3 regions of the Thauera sp. SWB20 genome follow, and region 2 is predicted to be linked to each of the others. Evidence: predicted binding sites of a transcription regulator. Region 2 holds the regulator's gene; each other region holds the start of a gene.
The links. The regulator FNR, encoded in region 2, switches genes on or off when oxygen is low (the NO sensors DNR and NnrR bind a similar motif). The targets are predictions, from matches to a motif close to TTGANCTAGNTCAA.
Positions count from the first base shown of each region.

Region 1: a site for FNR is predicted at 5,029-5,042, ahead of PO78_RS04870 (hemerythrin domain-containing protein). Genes of this name have one in related genera too.
Region 3: a site for FNR is predicted at 2,483-2,496, ahead of PO78_RS13735 (thiamine pyrophosphate-dependent enzyme). Genes of this name have one in related genera too.

Region 1 covers NZ_JTDM01000013.1:203,566-209,896, reverse strand. Annotated here, with positions in the region: gene PO78_RS04910 (LysR family transcriptional regulator) at 1-741, opposite strand, end outside; gene PO78_RS04905 (dioxygenase family protein) at 1,021-1,848, shown strand; gene ypfH (esterase) at 1,858-2,478, shown strand; tRNA gene PO78_RS04895 (tRNA-His) at 2,633-2,708, opposite strand; tRNA gene PO78_RS04890 (tRNA-Arg) at 2,752-2,828, opposite strand; tRNA gene PO78_RS04885 (tRNA-Pro) at 2,856-2,932, opposite strand; gene PO78_RS04880 (hypothetical protein) at 3,004-4,302, opposite strand; gene PO78_RS04875 (DUF2249 domain-containing protein) at 4,299-4,517, opposite strand; gene PO78_RS04870 (hemerythrin domain-containing protein) at 4,514-4,972, opposite strand; gene PO78_RS04865 (MFS transporter) at 5,128-6,331, shown strand, end outside.
Region 2 covers NZ_JTDM01000011.1:110,795-117,125, reverse strand. Annotated here, with positions in the region: gene ppa (inorganic diphosphatase) at 1-218, opposite strand, end outside; gene PO78_RS02615 (heavy-metal-associated domain-containing protein) at 309-518, opposite strand; gene PO78_RS02610 (sulfite exporter TauE/SafE family protein) at 565-1,275, opposite strand; gene hemN (oxygen-independent coproporphyrinogen III oxidase) at 1,347-2,738, opposite strand; gene fnr (fumarate/nitrate reduction transcriptional regulator Fnr) at 2,879-3,619, shown strand; gene PO78_RS02595 (SirB2 family protein) at 3,656-4,036, opposite strand; gene PO78_RS02590 (Crp/Fnr family transcriptional regulator) at 4,119-4,802, shown strand; gene PO78_RS02585 (MBL fold metallo-hydrolase RNA specificity domain-containing protein) at 4,844-6,253, opposite strand.
Region 3 covers NZ_JTDM01000019.1:397,475-403,805, forward strand. Annotated here, with positions in the region: gene PO78_RS13725 (patatin-like phospholipase family protein) at 1-997, shown strand, start outside; gene pbpG (D-alanyl-D-alanine endopeptidase) at 1,158-2,324, shown strand; gene PO78_RS13735 (thiamine pyrophosphate-dependent enzyme) at 2,565-4,439, shown strand; gene PO78_RS13740 (indolepyruvate oxidoreductase subunit beta) at 4,450-5,064, shown strand; gene PO78_RS13745 (IclR family transcriptional regulator) at 5,713-6,331, opposite strand, start outside.

The DNA of each region.
Region 1 (6,331 bases), on a different contig from region 2:
ATCTTCGGCGACCAGGAATCCGGGCTGCAGGATCACCCCTTGGCCGGCGAGTGCCATCGCGCGGCAGGTGTCGCCGCTGTTGGTGTGTACGGCGGGTCTCGTGCGCACGCTCACGCGCCCGTCCGGTCCGTCGAACTGCCACTCGTCGCCTCCGGACCAGTAGCTGTAGGCGATGACCGTGTGGCTGGCGAGGTCTGCCGGCAGCCGGGGCGCGCCATGGGCTGCCAGATAGGCGGGCGCGGCGCACAGCACGATGCGCGTGCGGGCGAGCTGCCGGCAGACGAGGGTGGAACTGGGCAGCGCAGCGATCCGGATCGCGATATCGAAGCCTTCCTCGACGAGATCGACGGTACGGTCCGCCAGCGTCACCTCGAGCCGCACCTGCGGGTGCAGGTCCCGGAACGCGCCCCACAGGGGCGCGAGGTGCCGGATGCCGAAGGTGACCGGGGCGTTGATGCGCAACAGCCCGCGTGCCGCGCCACTGCGCGAATGCAGCTCGGCTTCCGCTTCCTCGAGCCCGGCGAGCACTTCCCGGCTGCGGGCGTAGAAGCGTTCGCCGTCCTCGGTCAATGACAGGCGCCGGGTGGTGCGGTGGAGCAGGCGCACACCGAGTCGCGTCTCCAGTTCGCCCACATAGCGCGAGGCGGTCGCCTTCGACAAGCCGAGCGCCTCGGCCGCGCCCACGAAGCTGCCGGCATCGACCACCGCGCAGAAGGTCTGCATCTCGACAAATCGGTCCATTGTCTCTTCATGTGGAACAGTTTCTCGTCTGGATGGCTGTTTATCTCAATCGCGATGGCCCGTAAAGTGCTGCCATGGTCAGTTCATCGCAACAGGACGCCAGACCCGCACAAGGCGACGGAACCCGCGGAGAAACACCATGACGCCTGGCCCGCTCGAGCGCCTGTTGCCCACCTACGCCGGCTGGGCCGCGCACGCGCTGCGTATCCGGGCCCCCGGGGGCCCGGGACGACAGCGGCCGGTCGGCCCGCGTCATCGCCGTCCATCTGGAGACCTCTGATGCAAATGCTGCCTACCCTGTTCGTCTCGCACGGCGCGCCCACCTTCGCGCTCGACCCCGGCCTCGCCGGCGCGAATCTCGCCACGCTCGGCCGCCGGCTGCCGCGTCCGCACGCGGTGCTGGTGGCGTCGCCGCACTGGATGACGCGCCAGCCGCAGGTCACGCTGTCGCTTCGGCCCGCGACCATCCACGATTTCGGCGGCTTCGATGCGACCCTCTACACGCTGCAGTACCCGGCCGAAGGCGCCCATCTCGCTGCGCGCCGTGCGCTCGAACTGCTGCAGGCGGCGGGTCTGCCCGCCACCCCGAATGCCGATCGGGGCCTCGACCACGGTGCCTGGGTGCCCCTGTCGCACCTTTACCCCAAGGCCGACATCCCGGTGTTTCAGGTATCGCTGCCGGAATGGCTCGACGCCGATGGCGCCTACGACTACGGGCGGGTGCTCGCGCCGTTGGCAGGCGAAGGCGTGCTGATCGTGGGCTCGGGCAGCCTGACCCACAACCTGTACGAGTTCCGCCTCGGTGATCCACGCGCCCAAGCCTATGCAGCGGAGTTCGCGCACTGGGTGCGGGACGCGGTGCTGGCGGGCGACCACCCGCGCCTGCGCCAGGCGCTCGAGATCGCACCGCACGCCCGCCGTGCGCATCCCACCGCCGAGCATTACCTGCCGCTGCTGGTGGCCGCCGGCGCGGCGGCGCAGGCCGTGCCCGCGAGCGTCATCGAAGGGGGCATCGTGCATGGCGTGCTGTCGATGGATTCCTTCCTGTTCGGTGCCGACCTCGCCGCGATGAAGGGTGCCGACGCGAACCAGGCATTGGCCGACTGAGGCGCGACCATGTCCGATCAGGATCTCATCGTTCAACAAGCGTCCGCCCCGGCGGCGCGCTTGATCCTGCTTTTCCATGGAGTGGGATCACGCCCCGAGGATCTCGTGCCGCTCGGCCGCCTGCTCGCCGAGGCCGACCCGGGCGCCTGGGTGGTCAGCGTGCGCTCACCCGACCCCAGCGACCTGGGCGGCGGCTGGCAGTGGTTCTCGGTACGCGGGGTGACCGAGGACAGCCGCCCGGCGCGTATCGCCGAGGCCATGCCATCGTTCGTGCGCCAGGTGCGCGACTGGCAGGCGAGGGCAGGGGTGGATGCCGCCGCCACCACGCTGGTCGGCTTCTCGCAGGGTGCGATCATGGCGCTGGAGTCCACCCAGTTGCCGGAAACGGTCGCCGCGCGCGTCATCTCGATCGCCGGCCGCTTTGCCTTGCCACCGCGCGTGGCGCCGGCGAACACGCAGGTGCATCTGCTGCACGGCGAGCAGGATCCGGTGATCGATGCGCGCTACAGCCTGATGGCCGCCGAGACGATGCAGGCGCTCGGTGCGGCCGTCAGCGTCGAGCTCTTCCCGGATCTGGGGCATGGTGTGGATGCTCGTGTCGCCGGTCGCGTGAAGGCCTTGGCTGCCTGAGTGGCCCGGCTCTGCTCCATGGAGCATGGATGCGGTAGCGAACAGCGTGTCCGGAAACGAAAAAACCCACCGCTTCGGGTGGGTTTTCATGCTTGCAGCGTACCTTTCGGGACTCTTCCGACGTTGGCCGGGTCCCGTCGGGACATCGAATCGATGGGGCGACATACCGGAATCGAACCGGTGACACCTGGAGCCACAATCCAGTGCTCTACCAACTGAGCTAATGCCGCCACTGTGGGACCCCGGAAAACCGGAATCCCGAAAAACTTTTCCTGGCCTGCCCGGCAGGGATCGAACCTGCAACCCCCGGCTTAGAAGGCCGGTGCTCTATCCAATTGAGCTACGGGCAGCTTCCGGCGGGCAGTCGGGATGTGAGCTGGTCGGGGTGGAGGGATTCGAACCCCCGACATCTTGCTCCCAAAGCAAGCGCGCTACCGGACTGCGCTACACCCCGAGAGCCGCGAACTATACAGATGCCTTTTTCGTTCGTCAAACAAAATTCGCGCGTCGCAAAAAAAACCGGAATCACGCGCTGGCGTGGCTTCCGGGGCGCGGCCCGGCGTTTTTCGCTGCATCGCGGCGGGCGCGCACCACACGCAGCAGGTTGGCGAAGAGCCAACCGAACTCGACCGCCAGCACGACGCCGGCGAGCGGGGCGAGCACCGGCACGAAGACCGCGACGCAGAGCGTGGCGAGACTCGTGGTGCGCACGCGCAGCTGGCGGCGGATCGGGGTGTCGGGCAGCAGCTTCTTCATGTTCGGTGCCTTCAGCCCGGCCTGGGTGAGGTGCAGCCAGGCGAGGAAGGGCACGATCTTGTAGAGCATCGCGGTGATGGTGCCGCCGAAACCGCCGTGCAGGATCAGCACGCCGGCGAGGATCGGCCAGCAGTCGGCGTCGGACCACAGCGAGATCGCCAGCACCAGGACGCCGGCGAGCGCCGAGTACATGGCCTCGCGGAAGGCGAGGAAGGGCGTGTCGGGCTTGCTGCGCCGCGAGTGTGCCTGCAGGTACAGCGTGGTGCCCGCGTAGCCGGCGCCGAGCAGCCCGAGTGCGAGGATGGCGATGAAGCGCGCGGCATCGATTGCGAGATACTCGGCGAGGGTCCACAACACGAGGGTGGCGGTGACCGCCGGTGCCCACAGCGTGGTGAAGCGCTGCGGGTAGGCAGCGGTGATCTGGAACATCGGTACCACGACCCAGCTCGCGGCGGCGAGCAGCACTGCGGCCCAGCCCATCCAGCCCCAGCCGGCGTGCAGGTTCACCACGGTCGGCAGCGGCACCGGCAGGGCGACGCCGCGCGTGAGCACGAGCACCAGGCTGAAGCCGAGGACCGCGGTCACGACGAGGCCGGCGAAGGCCATGCGCAGATCGCGCGGGGTGCGGGTGTTGTTGCCCGTGCGTGCGCCGCGGCTGAGGCCCAGCGCGGCGGCGGAGAGGAACACGAAGAGTCCGCCCACGAGCAGCACGGCGCCGCCGAGCAGGACGCCGGGTGCGCCGGCACCCAGTCCGAAGGCGAGCCCCGCGGCGCCGAGCGCCATCGCCAGGTGAGTGATGCCGGCGATGCGCAGCGGCGCGGGCATGCTCGCGCCCGCCACCACCGGCATGACCTGCAGCAACGCGCCGAGCATCACCTGCAACATGAAGCCGGCGGCGAAGAGGTGCGTGATGGCGAGTGCGCCGGGCGTCCACCGCGAGACGAGGATCTCGCCGCCAAAGATCAGCGTCAGCCCTGCCGCCACGCCGAACAGCGGGGCGGTGAGGAAGAAGCGGATCGGTGCCGAGAACGGCGGCGTGTCGTCGTAGGAGAGGCCCGGCCCCATCATCGCTGGCGGATCCGGATCTCGACGGCGCCGTCGTCGCGGAAGGCCTCGGCGTGGCGGTAGCCGTCGCGATCGAGGATGCGTAGCAGCGGGTGCGGCATGCGGTCGAGGATGAGCAGCATTTCCTCGTCCTTGCCGAGGGCCATCAGGCCCTCCATGGCACGCTCGAAGGGCTCGGGCGGCTCGAGGCCGCGGGCATCGACGACACGTCCGCTCATGCTGCGCGGGCCTCGCCGAGGTGCTTGCCGACCGAGGCCGACAGGCGCTCCTGCTCGTCGCCGGGCAGGCGGCTGTCGAGCATCGGGTAGATCACGCTCTCTTCTTTCATGTTGTGCTGCTGCATCATGATCAGCAGCGTCTCGGCCTCGCCGGCGAAGTCGTCGGCGTCCTGCTTGTCGAGGGCGTACTGCAGGGCGGCCAGGGTGTCGCGCATGTTCTGGTGTTCATGGCGCATCACCATGGTGGGACCTTGCGTCATGCCCGTCGCCTGCTCGAAGGCGGGAAAGAGGGTGCTCTCCTCGGCGTCGAAGTGGGCGTTGAGCGCGTCCGCGAACTTCTTCAGCGCTTCGGCAGCGTCGGCCCAGTCGCCGTCGGAGGCAAGCTCCTCGGCGCGGGCGAAGATGCCGTCGCAGTCGCGGTGGTCGTGGGTCATGAGTTCGGAAATGGTATTCATCGGAGTCTCCTCTCTGGCGGGTGTATCGAATTCTCCGCAGGGGGCGACAAACGGCATTGATGCAGGTCAAGGGCATCCCGGCTGCGTTGGACTGACAACTGTTTGTCGTGCATCAAAGTCCGCATCGCTTGGGCGGCACGGCGCTTGCAGGCACAATGCGCGCTTTTTCGCAGGGGACGCGGGTGGTCCGGACGAGGCGGTCGGGCGGGGCGGAGAACGGCTGCAAGGGCGGCTCGACGAGCGGCTGGGTACGGGTGTTCGTGCCGTTCGCGCTCGGCTATTACCTGTCCTACCTGCTGCGCACGGTCAACGCGGTGATCTCGCCGCGGCTCACCGACGAGCTCGGCCTGTCGGCGGCCAGCCTAGGCCTGCTGACCAGCGCGTATTTCCTCGCCTTCGGCGCGGCGCAGATTCCGGTCGGGATCGCGCTCGACCGCTTCGGTCCGCGGCGGGTGGAGGCCGCGCTGCTGTTGCTCGCGGCGCTCGGCAGCGCGCTGTTCGCCATGGCCGACTCGCTCGGCGCGCTCGCGGGCGCACGCGCCATGGTGGGCCTGGGGGTGTCGGCTTGCCTGATGGCGGCGCTGAAGGGGTTCACGCTGTGGTATCCGCCCGAGCGCCAGAGCTCGATGATCGGTTTCATCATGGCCTCGGGCTCGCTCGGCGCGCTCACCGCCAGCGTGCCGCTCGCGGCGGTGCTGCCGGTGCTGGGCTGGCGCGGGGCGTTCTGGATCATCGCCGCGGTGTCCCTGTTTGCCGCGGTGCTGGCGCTGCGCGCGCTGCCCGATTCGCCAGCGGCGCATAGCGAGGCCTCGCTGGCGGCCGCGCTGCGCGTCGTGGCGGGCATCTTCGCCGCGCCCGCCTTCCTGCGCCATGCGGCGGCCTCGGTGTTCTTCGTCGGCGGCTTCATGGCGCTGCAGAGCCTGTGGGTGGTGCCGTGGGTGATGAACGTGAACGGCTTCGACATCGCCGGTGCGGCGACGGTACTGGTGGCCCTCAACCTCGGCAACCTCGCCGGACAGCTCGCGGTGGGCGTGTTCGGCGTGCGCCTGGCGCGCGCCGGAGTCCAGCCGCTCGGCCTGCTGCGCGCGGGCTACGGCATGATGCTGTTGGTGCAGGCGCTGATCCTGTGGTCCGACCTGCCGGTGCTCCCGCTATGGACCGCATTCGGCCTGCTCACCGCGGCCAACTCGCAGATCTACCTGTCGGCGGCGCGCGCCTTTCCGCCCGCGCTGTTCGGCCGCGTCAGCACCGCGCTCAACCTGATGGCGTTCGCCGGCGCCTTCTGCGTGCAGTGGGGCTTCGGCATCGGCCTCGATCTCATGCGAGGCATGGGTGTGGAGCTTGCGCGCGCGCTGGCCT
Region 2 (6,331 bases):
AGCACGTCGACCGGATCGCCATCGCCGGCGATGGTGTGCGGGACGTAGCCGTAGTTCAGCGGGTAGCGCATCGAGGTGCCCATGAAGCGGTCGACGAAGACGGCGCCGCTGTCCTTGTCCACCTCGAACTTGATCGGATCGCCCTGGGCGGAGATCTCGATGATGACGTTGATGTCGTTCGGCACGTCCTTGCCGGCGCTGACCTGTTCGAAGCCCATACATCCCTCCCGTGGAAAAATTGTGCGCGGATTATAGGGGGAAACCACAATGTCTTGCACTGCGACGATGCCCCCGGCGAAGGCTGCCGATCAGGCCGGGGAATCGAAGCCCGCGCCCTCGACCGCGGCGCGCAACGCGTCGATCGACACCTTGGCCGGATCGTGGCGCACGGTGGCGGATGCGCCTTCCAGCGACACCCGCACGTCCTCCACGCCGGGCAGCGCCTTCAGCACGCCGGTGACGTTCTTCACGCAGCCGCCGCAGCTCATGCCTTCGACCTTGATCGTCGTTTCGTTCATTTATCCAGGACTCCCGATGGGTTGAAAGGGGCGTGCCGTCGCACCGTCAGGTCACGCACACCACGCCGCGCCACAGGTCGCCACCGAGCGAGGGGGCGTGGTACAGCCCGAACAGGCCGAAGCCGAGCACGAGGAGCCCGGAGGCCAGGCGCACCCTGGGGTGGCGGGTGATGTCGCGGAAGCGTTTGAAGAGCATGCCTGCCAGCAGCAGGTTGGGCAGCGTGCCCAGCCCGAAGGCCAGCATCAGGCCGGCACCGCGCGCACCCGATCCGGTGACGAGCGCAGTGGCGAGGATGGAATAGGTGAGCCCGCAGGGGATGAAGCCCCACAGCATGCCGAGCGGCAGCGCCTGCCCGACCGAGCGCGCCGGCAGGAAGCGCCGGGTGGCGGGCTGGATGCGCCGCCACAGCAGGTGACCGACGCGCTCGATGGGCGCGAGCAGTCGGGTGAAGCCGGTGAGGTAGAGCCCGAGCGCCACCAGCATCAGGTTGGCGAGCACGTACAGCGTCATCTGCACCGGCAGCATGCCCTCGTAGAGCAGGCCGACCGAGCCGAGCAGGCCGACACCGGCACCGAGCAAGGTGTAGGTGCCGATGCGCCCGAGGTTGTAGGCCAGGTGCAGCGGCCACTGCGGCCGGCTGCCGGGCACCTGCACCTGCATGCTGAGCGCGCCGACGATGCCGCCGCACATCGACACGCAGTGGGTGCCGCCGAGCAGGCCGATCAGGAAGACGGCGAGATAACCGGTTTCGGGCATGAAGAAGAAAAGGGCCCCGCGGGAAATGCGAGGCCCTCATTCTACGCTGCGGTGCGCAATCCGTGCGGCGTTCAGATCACCCGCGAGTAGCGCTGGCGCTCGCGGTCGGCGCGCAGATAGCGGTCGAACACCATCGCGATGCCGCGCACCAGCAGGCGGCCGCCGGGCTGCACGCTGATCCAGTCGCCGTCGATCTTGACCAGCCCGGCCTTCTCCATTTCCTGCAGATCGGCGAGTTCCTCGGCGAAGTACTCGCGGAAGTTGACCAGGTAGGCGATCTCGATCGACTGCATCGAGAGCTCGAAGTGGCACATCAGCGCCTGGATGATCGCGCGCCGCAGCAGGTCGTCGGCGGTGAGCTCGATGCCGCGCAGCACCGGCAGCTCGTCGCGGTCGAGCGCGTCGTAGTACTCGTCGAGCGTCTTCACGTTCTGCGCGTACACCGGACCGATCTTGCCGATCGCCGACACCCCGAAGGCGAGCAGGTCGCATTCGGCGTGGGTGGAATAGCCCTGGAAGTTGCGGTGCAGGCGGCCCTGGCGCTGGGCGATGGTGAGCTCGTCGTCGGGCTTGGCGAAGTGGTCCATGCCGATATACACGTAGCCCGCCTCGGTGAGCCGGCGGATGCCGAGCTGCAGTAGCGCGAGCTTGGTGTCGGCCGTGGGCATGTCGCCGCTGTTGATGCGGCGCTGCGGCTTGAACAGGCCCGGCAGGTGAGCGTAGCTGTACAGCGAGATGCGGTCGGGCGAGATCTCCAGCACCTGGTCGAGCGTGCGGTCGAAGCTGGTCGGGTTCTGCCGGGGCAGGCCGTAGATCAGGTCCATGCTCACCGATTTGAAGCCGTTGGCGCGCGCGGCGTCGATGACCAGCTTGGTCTCGTCGAAGCTCTGGATACGATTGACCGCCTGCTGCACGTCCTCGGCGAAATCCTGCACGCCCACGCTCATGCGGTTGAAGCCGAGCTCGGCGAGCAGCTTCACGGTGTCGAAATCGACCTTGCGCGGGTCGACCTCGATCGAGTATTCGCCGTTGGGCACCAGCGTGAAGTGCTCGCGCACCGCCGCCATGAGCTCGCGCATCTCGTCGTGCGACAAAAAGGTCGGCGTGCCCCCGCCGAGGTGGAGCTGGGTGACCTGGCGGCTCCCCTCCAGGCAAGCGGCCTGCATCTCGATTTCTTTCGCGAGATATTTCAGGTACTTGGCCGAGCGCCCATGATCCTTGGTAATGATCTTGTTGCAGGCGCAGTAGTAGCAGATCGTGTTGCAGAAGGGGATGTGGAAGTATAATGAGAGCGGTTTGCTTACGCCGCCCACCGCCCGCTTGGCCAGCCAGGCCCGCAGCGCCTCTGCATTGAAGGCTTCGACGAAGCGGTCCGCCGTGGGATAGGACGTGTAGCGCGGCCCGTTGATGTCGAATTTGCGGATCAGTTGCGGGTCGAAGATGAGGTCGGTCTGGCTTTTCATGATCTTGCTGGCGGGCTGTCTGCCGAACAATGGCAGAAGCCTCCGTAATGTTGGTTGACTTGGGTCAACGGGTGTGATTAGCAATCCCGCCACTCCAGCGCAGGCGTCTCTAATGTCAGGAAAGCAGGATTATCGTGCAGATGAGGGCTAGCGTGCCAATTACCGTGGATGGGCTCAAATCGGCCTGTTCGCAGTGCAACCTCGTCGAGTTGTGCCTCCCCTTCGGAATGTCCGATCGTGAGCTGAGCCGGCTCGACGAACTGGTGGGCGCGCGCCGCAAGGTCAAGCGCCAGCACAATCTGTACCGCGCCGGTGACTCCTTCGAGGCGATCTACGCGATCCGCGCGGGCTCGTTCAAGACCGACGTGCTGCTCGAGGACGGTCGCGAACAGGTGACCGGCTTCCAGATGACCGGCGAGATCCTCGGTCTCGACGGCATCAGCACCGAGGCCCACAGCTGCAACGCGGTGGCGCTCGAGGACAGCGAGGTGTGCGTGATCGCCTACGACAAGCTCGAGCAGATGTCGCATGAGATCGAGGGCTTGCAACTTCAGTTCCACAAGGTCATGAGCCGCGAGATCGTGCGCGATCACGGCGTGATGATGCTGCTCGGCTCGATGCGCGCCGAAGAGCGCCTGGCCGCCTTCCTGCTGAACATGTCGCAGCGCTTCACGGCGCGCGGTTTCTCGCCGAGCGAGTTCAACCTGCGCATGACGCGCGAGGAGATCGGCTCCTACCTCGGACTCAAGCTCGAGACGGTGTCGCGCGCCTTCTCGCGCTTCCAGGAGGACGGGCTGATCGCGGTGCAGCAGAAGCACGTACACCTGCTCGACCTCGCCGGCCTCAAGCGCCTGATTCAGCACCAGCACGGCGCGCGCTGAGCACGCCGTGGCCGGGACGACCCGGGGCTCGACGGCTCAGGCGAGGTAGCCGGCGACGTTCTTGCTCAGCGCCACCGACACGATCCACGCATAGACCAGGATCGCACCGGCGAAGGCGGCGAGCCGCACGCCACGGGTACGTCCGCGCTTGAGCGCCAACGTGCCGAGCAGGATGTAGGCGAGCAGGCCGATCACCTTCGCCGTGACCCAGCCGGCGCTGAAGGGGTATTGCCCGATCATTACCGCCAGCGTGATCGCAGACAGCAGCAGCGTGCTGTCGACGAGGTGCGGCAGGAGCCGCGTCAGGCGGTGCTGCAGCAGGGCGTTGCCGGTGAGCATCCAGGTGCCGCGCAGCAGGAAGCCGGCGGCGCTCAGCACGACGCAGGTCACATGCAGGTTCTTGATCAGGTAGTACATCCACGATCCTAACGAAAGCCGGTCAGGGCGCCGCTCGACAACCGGCCGAATTGAAATTGCGTCCCCAGACGGAGAGTTCCAGATGCCCAACACGACCCCGCTCGACATCCCCTCCCTGCTGCGCCGCATCCCGCTGTTCAGCGAACTGTCGGAGGCGGACATCCAGCTGGTCGCGCGCTACACCCGCGAGCGCCAGGTCGCCCGCGGCGAAGTGCTGTTCCAGCGCGGCGACTTGCCGCACGGCTTTTACTTCGTGGTCTCCGGCCAGGTCAAGCTCGCCTTCTCGTCCTCGCAAGGCACCGAGAAGGTGGTCGAGATCATCGGCCCGATGCAGAGCTTCGGCGAGGCCGTGATGTTCATGAACCACCCCTACCCGGTCTTCGCCGAGGCCCTGAGCGAGACCGTGCTGGTGCACGTCGGCCAGGCGGTGGTGAGCGAACTCATCGACCAGGACTCCACCTTCGCACGCAAGCTGCTCGCCGGCATGGCGATCCGCCTGCACGGGCTGATCCAGGACGTGGAGACCTACTCCTTGCGCTCGAGCACCCAGCGCGTGATCGGCTACCTGCTGCAGGTGGCCGATAACGACGCACCCTGCGAGATCGCGCTGCCGACGAGCAAGCAGGTGATCGCCTCGCGCCTCAACCTGACGCCCGAGACCCTGTCGCGCATCTTCCACGACCTCAGCGACGCCGGCCTGATCACCGTGCAAGGCAAGCGTGTGAGTCTGCACGATCCGGTACGGCTGTCGCGCTACAACGCCTGAGCGGCCCTCGCCGCCCTCTCGGTCCGCTTGCGCGCGGACGCTCACTCGAGCACGACCGGCACGCCGGGCCGCGCCGCCTCGACCCTGCTCCAGCCCAGTTCGCGCTCGACCGCCTCGACGAAGGCGGCGGAGGCAGCCGGCTCGCCGTGCGCCACGAAGGTGCGCCGCGGCGCCTCGCCGAAGCCGCGCAGCCAGTCGAGGAGTGCGGGCTGGTCGGCGTGGGCGGAGAGCCCGCCGATGGTATGGATGCGCGCACGTACCGGGATACGTTCGCCGAACAGGGTGACCTGGTGCGCACCGTCGACCAGCCGGCGGCCGAGCGTGCCGGCAGCCTGGAAGCCTGCGATGACCACTGCGCACTCGCGCCGGCCGAGGTTGTGGCGCAGGTGGTGCTTGATCCGACCGGCATCGCACATGCCGCTTGCCGAGATCACGACCAGCCCGCCCGGCACCGCATTGAGCGCCTTCGATTCCTCGACGTCCTGCACGAACCGCACACGGAAGCGTCCCGAGTTGGCCTCGGCCCAGGCGTAGAGCGCACGCGTCTCATCGTCCCAGAGGGCGGTGTGGCGCACGGTGAGCGCGGTGACCGCAGAGGCCATCGGCGAGTCGACCACGACGTCGAGCCGGGCGATGCGTCCGGCGCGCACCAGGTCGGCGAGCACGAACAGCACTTCCTGGGTACGCCCGACCGCGAACGCCGGGATGATCACGTTGCCGCCATCGACCTCGAGCGTGCGCCGCAAGGCGAGCGCGAGCTCGTCGCAGGTGGCGGCGAAGGAGCGGTGGGCGCGGTTGCCGTAGGTCGACTCGACGCACAGGTAGTCGGCCCGGGCGATCCGCACCGGGTCCCGCAGCACCGGGCGCATCGGCTGGCCAATGTCGCCCGAGGCGACCAGCCGGCGGGTGTGGCCGCGCTCGCCGACGTCGATCTCGAGGATCGCCGAACCGAGGATGTGCCCGGCGTCACGGAAGCGGCAGCGCACGCCCGGGCCGGGCTCGATCCAGTCGTCGTAGTCGGTGGGGACGAAACGGCCCAGACTGGTACGCGCCTGCTCCACGGTGTAGAGCGGGGCCACCTCCGCCCGGCGTGCCATCTTGCGCGAGCGCGTGTCGCGCAGCGCCCACTCGGCCTCCTTCTCCTGGATATGGGCGGAATCCATCAACATCACGCCGAGCAGATCGACAGTGGCCGTGGTGGCGAAGATGCGCCCTCGATATCCCAGTGCCACGAGGCGCGGCAGCAGGCCGGAGTGATCGAGATGGGCGTGGGTGAGGAGCACGAAATCGATGTCGCGCAGCTCGAAATCGAGGGCGTCGCGGTTCTTGCGGTCGGCTTCGCGCCCGCCCTGGAAAAGGCCGCAATCCACCAGAAATGCACCGCGCTCGTGATCGACCCGCAGGCAGGAGCCGGTGACCTCGCCCGCAGCGCCAAGGAAGGTGAGCATCATCGCTGGCCTCGCCGATCTTTCAGGGGTTCCCACTGTGCCCTTAGTGATCGCTCGACGGCTTGATCATGATCAATCATG
Region 3 (6,331 bases), on a different contig from region 2:
GGCGATCAACGCGGTCGCGCTCGCCGTGCACGCGGGCGACTTCGGCCGCGCGGTGCGGCACATCCAGCGCGTCTGGCGCAGCCTGCACGTGGATCAGGTGTACCGCGTCGATCCGCTCGCGCTCTTCGGCAGCGGCCTGCGCTGGGGCGCGGCGCTGTTCGGCGGCTGGCTGGTCCGGCAGACGCCACGCTCGCTGCTCGACAACACGCCCTTGCGCGGCCTGCTCGAGCGCGTGCTCGACTTCCCCGCGATCGAGGCCGCGATCGGCCGCGGCGACCTGCGCGCGCTCAGCGTCACCGCCTCGGGCTATTCCTCCGGCGAGAGCCTCGCCTTCTTCCAGGGCGCGCCCGAGCTGCAGCCCTGGCGGCGCGCGCAGCGCCTCGGCGTGCGCGCCGAGCTCGACGTCTGCCACGTGCTGGCGAGCGCGGCGTTGCCCTTCGTCTTCCCCGCGGTGAAGATCCATCGCGAGTATTTCGGCGACGGCTCGATGCGCCAGCTCGCGCCGGTGAGCCCGGCGATCCACCTCGGCGCCGACCGCATCCTGGTGATCGGCGCCGGACGCACCGCCGAGGAGGGGAGAGTGCGTGCAGCGGGCGGCTACCCTTCGCCGGCGCAGATCGCCGGCCACGCCTTGTCGAGCATCTTCCTCGACACCCTCGAGGTCGATCTCGAGCGCCTCGCGCGCATCAACGACACGGTGGGCCGGCTCGACGAGGCCCGCCGCGCCGAGGCGGGGATCGCGCTGCGTCCGCTCGAGTGCCTGGTGATCCAGCCCTCGCAGCGCCTCGACATCATCGCCGCGCGCCATGCGCACAGCCTGCCGGCACAGCTGCGCATCGTGCTGCGCGGGCTGGGCACCTTTCGCCGCGAGGGCTCGACCCTGCTCTCCTACCTGCTTTTCGAACCGAGCTTCACGCGCGCGCTGATCGAGCTCGGCTATCATGACGCGATGACGCGCGCCGGCGAACTGCGCCGCTTCCTGCGCATCGACTCCTGACCCGGGGCGGGGGGTGGCGAGCGGACTCGCCGGCGACGCCGCTGCGGGAGTAGAATTCCGCCAGAGTTGGAAACAACTTGAAATCCATTTCGTATCTGCCTATTTTTTAAAGCAGAACGCTTCGCATCCGCCTTCCACCGCTCTCCGTCCCGTCGCCATCATGAAAGTTCGCCCCCTGATCGCCGCGATTGCCGCGATGTTCGCGCTGCAGTCCGGCATGGCCATCGCAGCCCCGAAGGCATCCGGCAAGGCTGCGACGAGCAAGGTTTCCAAGCCGGCCGCGAAGAAGGCCGCGGCCACCGCCCCGGTGCGCAAGGCCGCCGTCAAGCCCGCGCCGAAGAAGGGCGTCGTGGCCAAGGCCGCGGCGTCCGACACCAAGGCGGCCCGTTCCGCCAAGGCTGCGACCCGTGCGTCCGCCAACGCCCGCGGCAAGGCGCCGACGATGCGGGTGAGCCTGCGCAAGCCGGCGGTCGCCGCCGCCGCGCTCGCCGCCCCCGCCGCGGTGCTCGCCGACGAACCGGATACCCCGGTCACGCTTGACGGCAGCGGCATGCCCGTGCTCGCTTCGAACGCCTTCTACGTGATCAACCAGCGCACCGGCGAGGTGCTGCTCGAGCGCAACGCCACCGAAGTGTTGCCGATCGCCTCGATCACCAAGCTGATGACCGCGATGGTGGTGCTCGATGCGGGGCTGAGCCTGTCCGAGCCGATCGAGATCAACGACGCCGACATCGACCAGCTCAAGGGTACCGGCTCGCGGCTCGCGCTCGGCACCACGCTGTCGCGCGAAGAGATGCTGCAGCTCGCGCTGATGTCGTCCGAAAACCGCGCGGCCTCGTCGCTGGCCCGCCACTATCCGGGCGGCGAGGCCGCCTTCGTCGACGCGATGAACGTCAAGGCGCGCCTGCTCGGGCTGTGGAACACCCGCTTCCATGACAGCACCGGGCTCAACCCGGCCAACGTCTCCAGCCCGCGCGACCTCGCCAAGATGGTCGCGGCCTCGGCGTCCTACCCGCTGATCCGCGAGTTCTCCACCGCGCACGAGCGCTACGTGCCGGTGCACGGCCGCATGCTGCGCTTCGGCAACACCAACTCGCTGGTGCGCAGCCCGGAATGGACGATCAGCGTGTCCAAGACCGGCTACATCTCCGAGGCGGGGCGCTGCCTGGTCATGCAGACCTGGCTGCACCAGCAGCCGGTGGTCATGGTGCTGATGGACTCCTCCGGCCGCTACACCCGCACCGCCGACGCCAAGCGCGTGCGCAAGTGGCTCGAACAGACTGCTCCCCAGCGCCTGGCGGCCGCACCGCAGGGCGCGGGCGGCTGAGCTTCCCGATTACGCAGGTCGAACGACGCGGGGCCGCCCGGTGGGGCAGGCCCCGCGTCGCGTTTGCGGGCGCGCGCGTCCGCGCCGGGCAGCACGGTGCAGGCGGCGTCGAATGCGGCGCTCGCGGGCGCCCCGTGGCGACCACGACTGCAGGGCGGTTGATCTTCGTCAATGGAGCCGGGCAGGGCGCTCACTAAGCTCGCGGGTTCCGACCCCGAACCCACCAGAGAGGATCTCCCCATGGGTGCTGCCCTGCCCGAAACCGCCCCGAGCCGCCTGTTCCTGTCCGGCAACGAGGCCGTGGCGCTCGCCGTGCGCGACGCCGGCTGTCGCGTCGCCGCCGCCTATCCGGGCACGCCGGCGACCGAGATCCTCGAGGAGCTGTCGCGCTTTCCCGACCTGTACACCGAGTGGTCGGTGAACGAGAAGGTATCGCTCGAGGTCGCGCTCGGCGCCTCGATGGTGGGCGCACGCGCCTTCTGCGCGATGAAGCACGTCGGCCTCAACGTCGCCGCCGACGCGCTGATGACCATGACCGTCACCGGCACCGAAGGCGGCCTCGTGATCGCGGTCGCCGACGACGTCGGCATGTCCTCGTCGCAGAACGAGCAGGACTCCCGCTTCTGGGCCCGCTTCGCCCACCTGCCGCTGTTCGAGCCCGCCGACGCGCAGGAGTCCTACGACATGGCGCGCGAGGCCTTCGCGGTGTCCGAGCGCTTCCGCTGCCCGGCGATCGTGCGCCTGACCACCCGCATCTGCCACGTCAAGGGCCGCGTCGTCGCGGGCGAGCGCGAGGCCCACGAGCCCGCCGGCTTCGTCAAGGATCCGCAGCGCTGGGTCATGGTGCCCGGCCACGCCAAGCCGCGCGTGGCGCTGATGTACGAGCGCGAGGAGGCCTTGCGCGCCGCCTCCGCGCAGAGCCCGTTCAACCTGCTCGTCGAGGGCAGCGACCGCCGTATCGGCTTCGTGACCTCGGGCCCGGCCTACATGCACGTGCGCGAGACCTTCCCCGACGCGCCGGTGTTCAAGCTCGGCCAGTCCTACCCGCTGCCGCTCGAGCGCCTGCGCGAGTTCGCCGCCGGCGTCGACCAGCTCCTGGTGGTCGAAGAGACCGAACCCCTGGTCGAGAGCGAGCTGCGTGCCGGCGGCATCGCCTGCGCGGGCAAGGACGTGCTGCCGCGCGTCGGCGAGCTCTCGCCCGACCGCCTGCGCCCGGCCGTGGCCCGCCTGCGCGGCGAGGAAGTCCCCGCCGCCGCGCAGCCCCGCCTGGTGCCGCAGCAGGTCTTCCCGCGCCCGCCCACCATGTGCGTCGCCTGTCCGCACCTGGGCATCTATTACACCCTCGCGCAGCTGCGCAACCTCACCATCTCGGGCGACATCGGCTGCTACACCCTGGGCGCCGGCCACCCCTGGAACGCGCTCGACACCTGCATCTCGATGGGCGCCTCGATGGGCGTGGCGCTCGGCATGGACAAGGGCCGCGGCCAGGCCGACGCCAAGAAGGCGGTGATCGCGGTGATCGGCGACTCCACCTTCATGCACATGGGCATGCAGGGCCTGCTCGACATCACCTGGAACCGCGGCAACGTCACCGTGCTGCTGCTCGACAACCGCGCGGTGGGCATGACCGGCGGCCAGGACAACCCCGGCACCGGCCGCGACATCCACGGCGAGAGTGCGCAGCGGGTCGACTTCGCCAAGCTGTGCGAGGCGCTGGGGGTGAAGAAGGAGCGCATCCACACGCTCGACCCCTACGAGCTGCCGACGCTGTTCAAGACCCTGCGCGAGGAGATCAAGATCCCCGAGCCCTCGGTGATCATCACCGACCGCCCCTGCGTGCTGATCGACCACTACAAGCCGACCCAGCCCTACAAGGTGATCGCGGATAAGTGCACCGGCTGCGCCAACTGCATCGACGTCGGCTGCCCGGCGATCCAAGTCACCCGGCGCGAGACCCAGGTCAAGCCCTCGGGCAAGGAAGTCGAGCTCGCCTTCGTGCGCATCGAGACCTCCGCCTGCACCGGCTGCGGCCTGTGCGTGCAGCCATGTGCGCCCGAAGCCATCGTCCATGCCCTGCCGGAGCATCCGGTGAAGTTCCTGCACGCCAAGGTCTGAGGAGGCCGCCATGACCATCACCAACATCGCGGTTTGCGGAATCGGCGGCCAGGGTGTGATGACCGCCACCGAGATCCTCGCCGAGGCGGCGCTGTCGCTCGGCTTCGACGTCAAGAAGACCGAGGTCGCCGGCATGAGCCAGCGTGGCGGGGTGGTGACCTCGCACCTGCGCTTCGGTCCGCAGGTGCTGTCGCCGCAGATCATGCCGGGCGAGGCCGACCTGCTCGTCGGCTTCGAGGCCGCCGAGGCGCTGCGCTGGGCGCACATGCTCAAGCCGGGCGGGATCGCGCTGGTCAACCAGGGTCGCTTCGTGCCGCCGGTGGTGACGATCGGCCTCTACGACTACCCCGAGGACCCGATCGGCGAGATGCGCAAGCTCGGGCTGGCGGTGTTCGATTTCGACGCCAGCGCGCTCGCGCTGCAGCTCGGCAACATCCGCCTCGGCAACACCGTGATGCTGGGCGCGATGTCCGATCGCCTTCCTTTCCCGGCCGAGGTGCTGCGCAAGGCGGTGCTCGATCGTTTCGGCGCACGCAAGCCCGAGCTGCTGGAGCTCAACCGCCAGGCCTTCGAGCTCGGCCGCGCCGCAGTCGCCCAGCCCGCCCCCGCCCCGGCCACCGCCTGACCCATCGCGGCGCGCAACGCATCCGGGCGTCGGCGTTCGCGCCACGCGTCCGGGTGTCGTTGTCTTGCCGTGGGAGCGACGCACGTCGCGATTGCAGCCGCATCCGGCCTTCGGTGTCTTGCCGTGGGAGCGACGCAAGTCGCGATTGCAGCCTTTCCGCCTCGACCACGCCCGTCGCCGCCGCAGCGCGGGATCGCGACTTGCGTCGCTCCCACCTCCCACCCCGGGCGTCGTGGTTTTCCCACCTCCCACCCCGGGCACCGTGGTCTTCCCGCACCGGGCCTCGGCGCGTCGGTGTTCGGTCGCAACGCATCCGGGTGTCGGCGTTCGCGCCACGCGTCCGGGTGTCGGTGTCTTGCCGTGGGAGCGACGCAAGTCGCGATTGCAGCCTTTCCACCTCGACTTCGGTGTCTTGCCGTGGGAGCGACGCAAGTCGCGATTGCAGCCTTTCCACCTCGACCACGCCCGTCGCCGCCGCGGCGCAGGATCGCGACTTGCGTCGCTCCCACATCCCACCCCGGGCGCCGTGGTTTTTCCACCTCCCACCCCGGGGGCCGTGGTCTTCCCGCACCCGGCCTCGGGGCATCGGTGTCCGCGTGCAGACCTTGCGGCTTTCGCCGCTGCGAGGGGGGCTGCCCGCAAGCGGGCTTATCCCGCCTTTGGCGGAAGGTGGCCGAGGGCGCGGGAGATCTCGTCGGCGGTCTCGCGCACCAGTGGGGCCCAGTCGGGGTTGAAGCGTTCGGAAGGGGTCGATAGCGACAGGCCGGCGATCAGCTCGCCGCTGTCGTCGCGGATGCCCGCGGCGATGCAGCGCACGCCGGCCTCGACCTCGTCGAGGTCGAAGGCCACGCCGTGGCGGCGCACGCGGTCGAGCTCCTTCTCCAGCGCCGGCAGCGCGGTGATCGAGGCCGGGGTGGAGGCGGGCAGGGCGGTGCGGCGGGCGTAGTCGCGGATGCGCTCGAGGCCGTCCTCGACCAGGAAGAGCTTGCCGGTGGCGGTGGTGTGCAGCGGCGCGCGCGCGCCCACGATGTGCACCACGCGCACCGAGGCGCGCCCGCTCGAGGTGCGCTCGACATACACGATCTCGTCGCCGGCGCGCACGCCCAGGTTCACGCTCTCGCCGGTGGCGGCGTGCAGCTTGAGCATGTAGGGCATCGCGGTCTCGCGCAGCGAGATGCGCGACTTCACCAGGCTGCCGAGCTCGAGCAGGCGGATCCCGAGCCGGTAGGCGCCGGCCTCGGAGCGCTCGACAAAGCCGCTGTGCGTC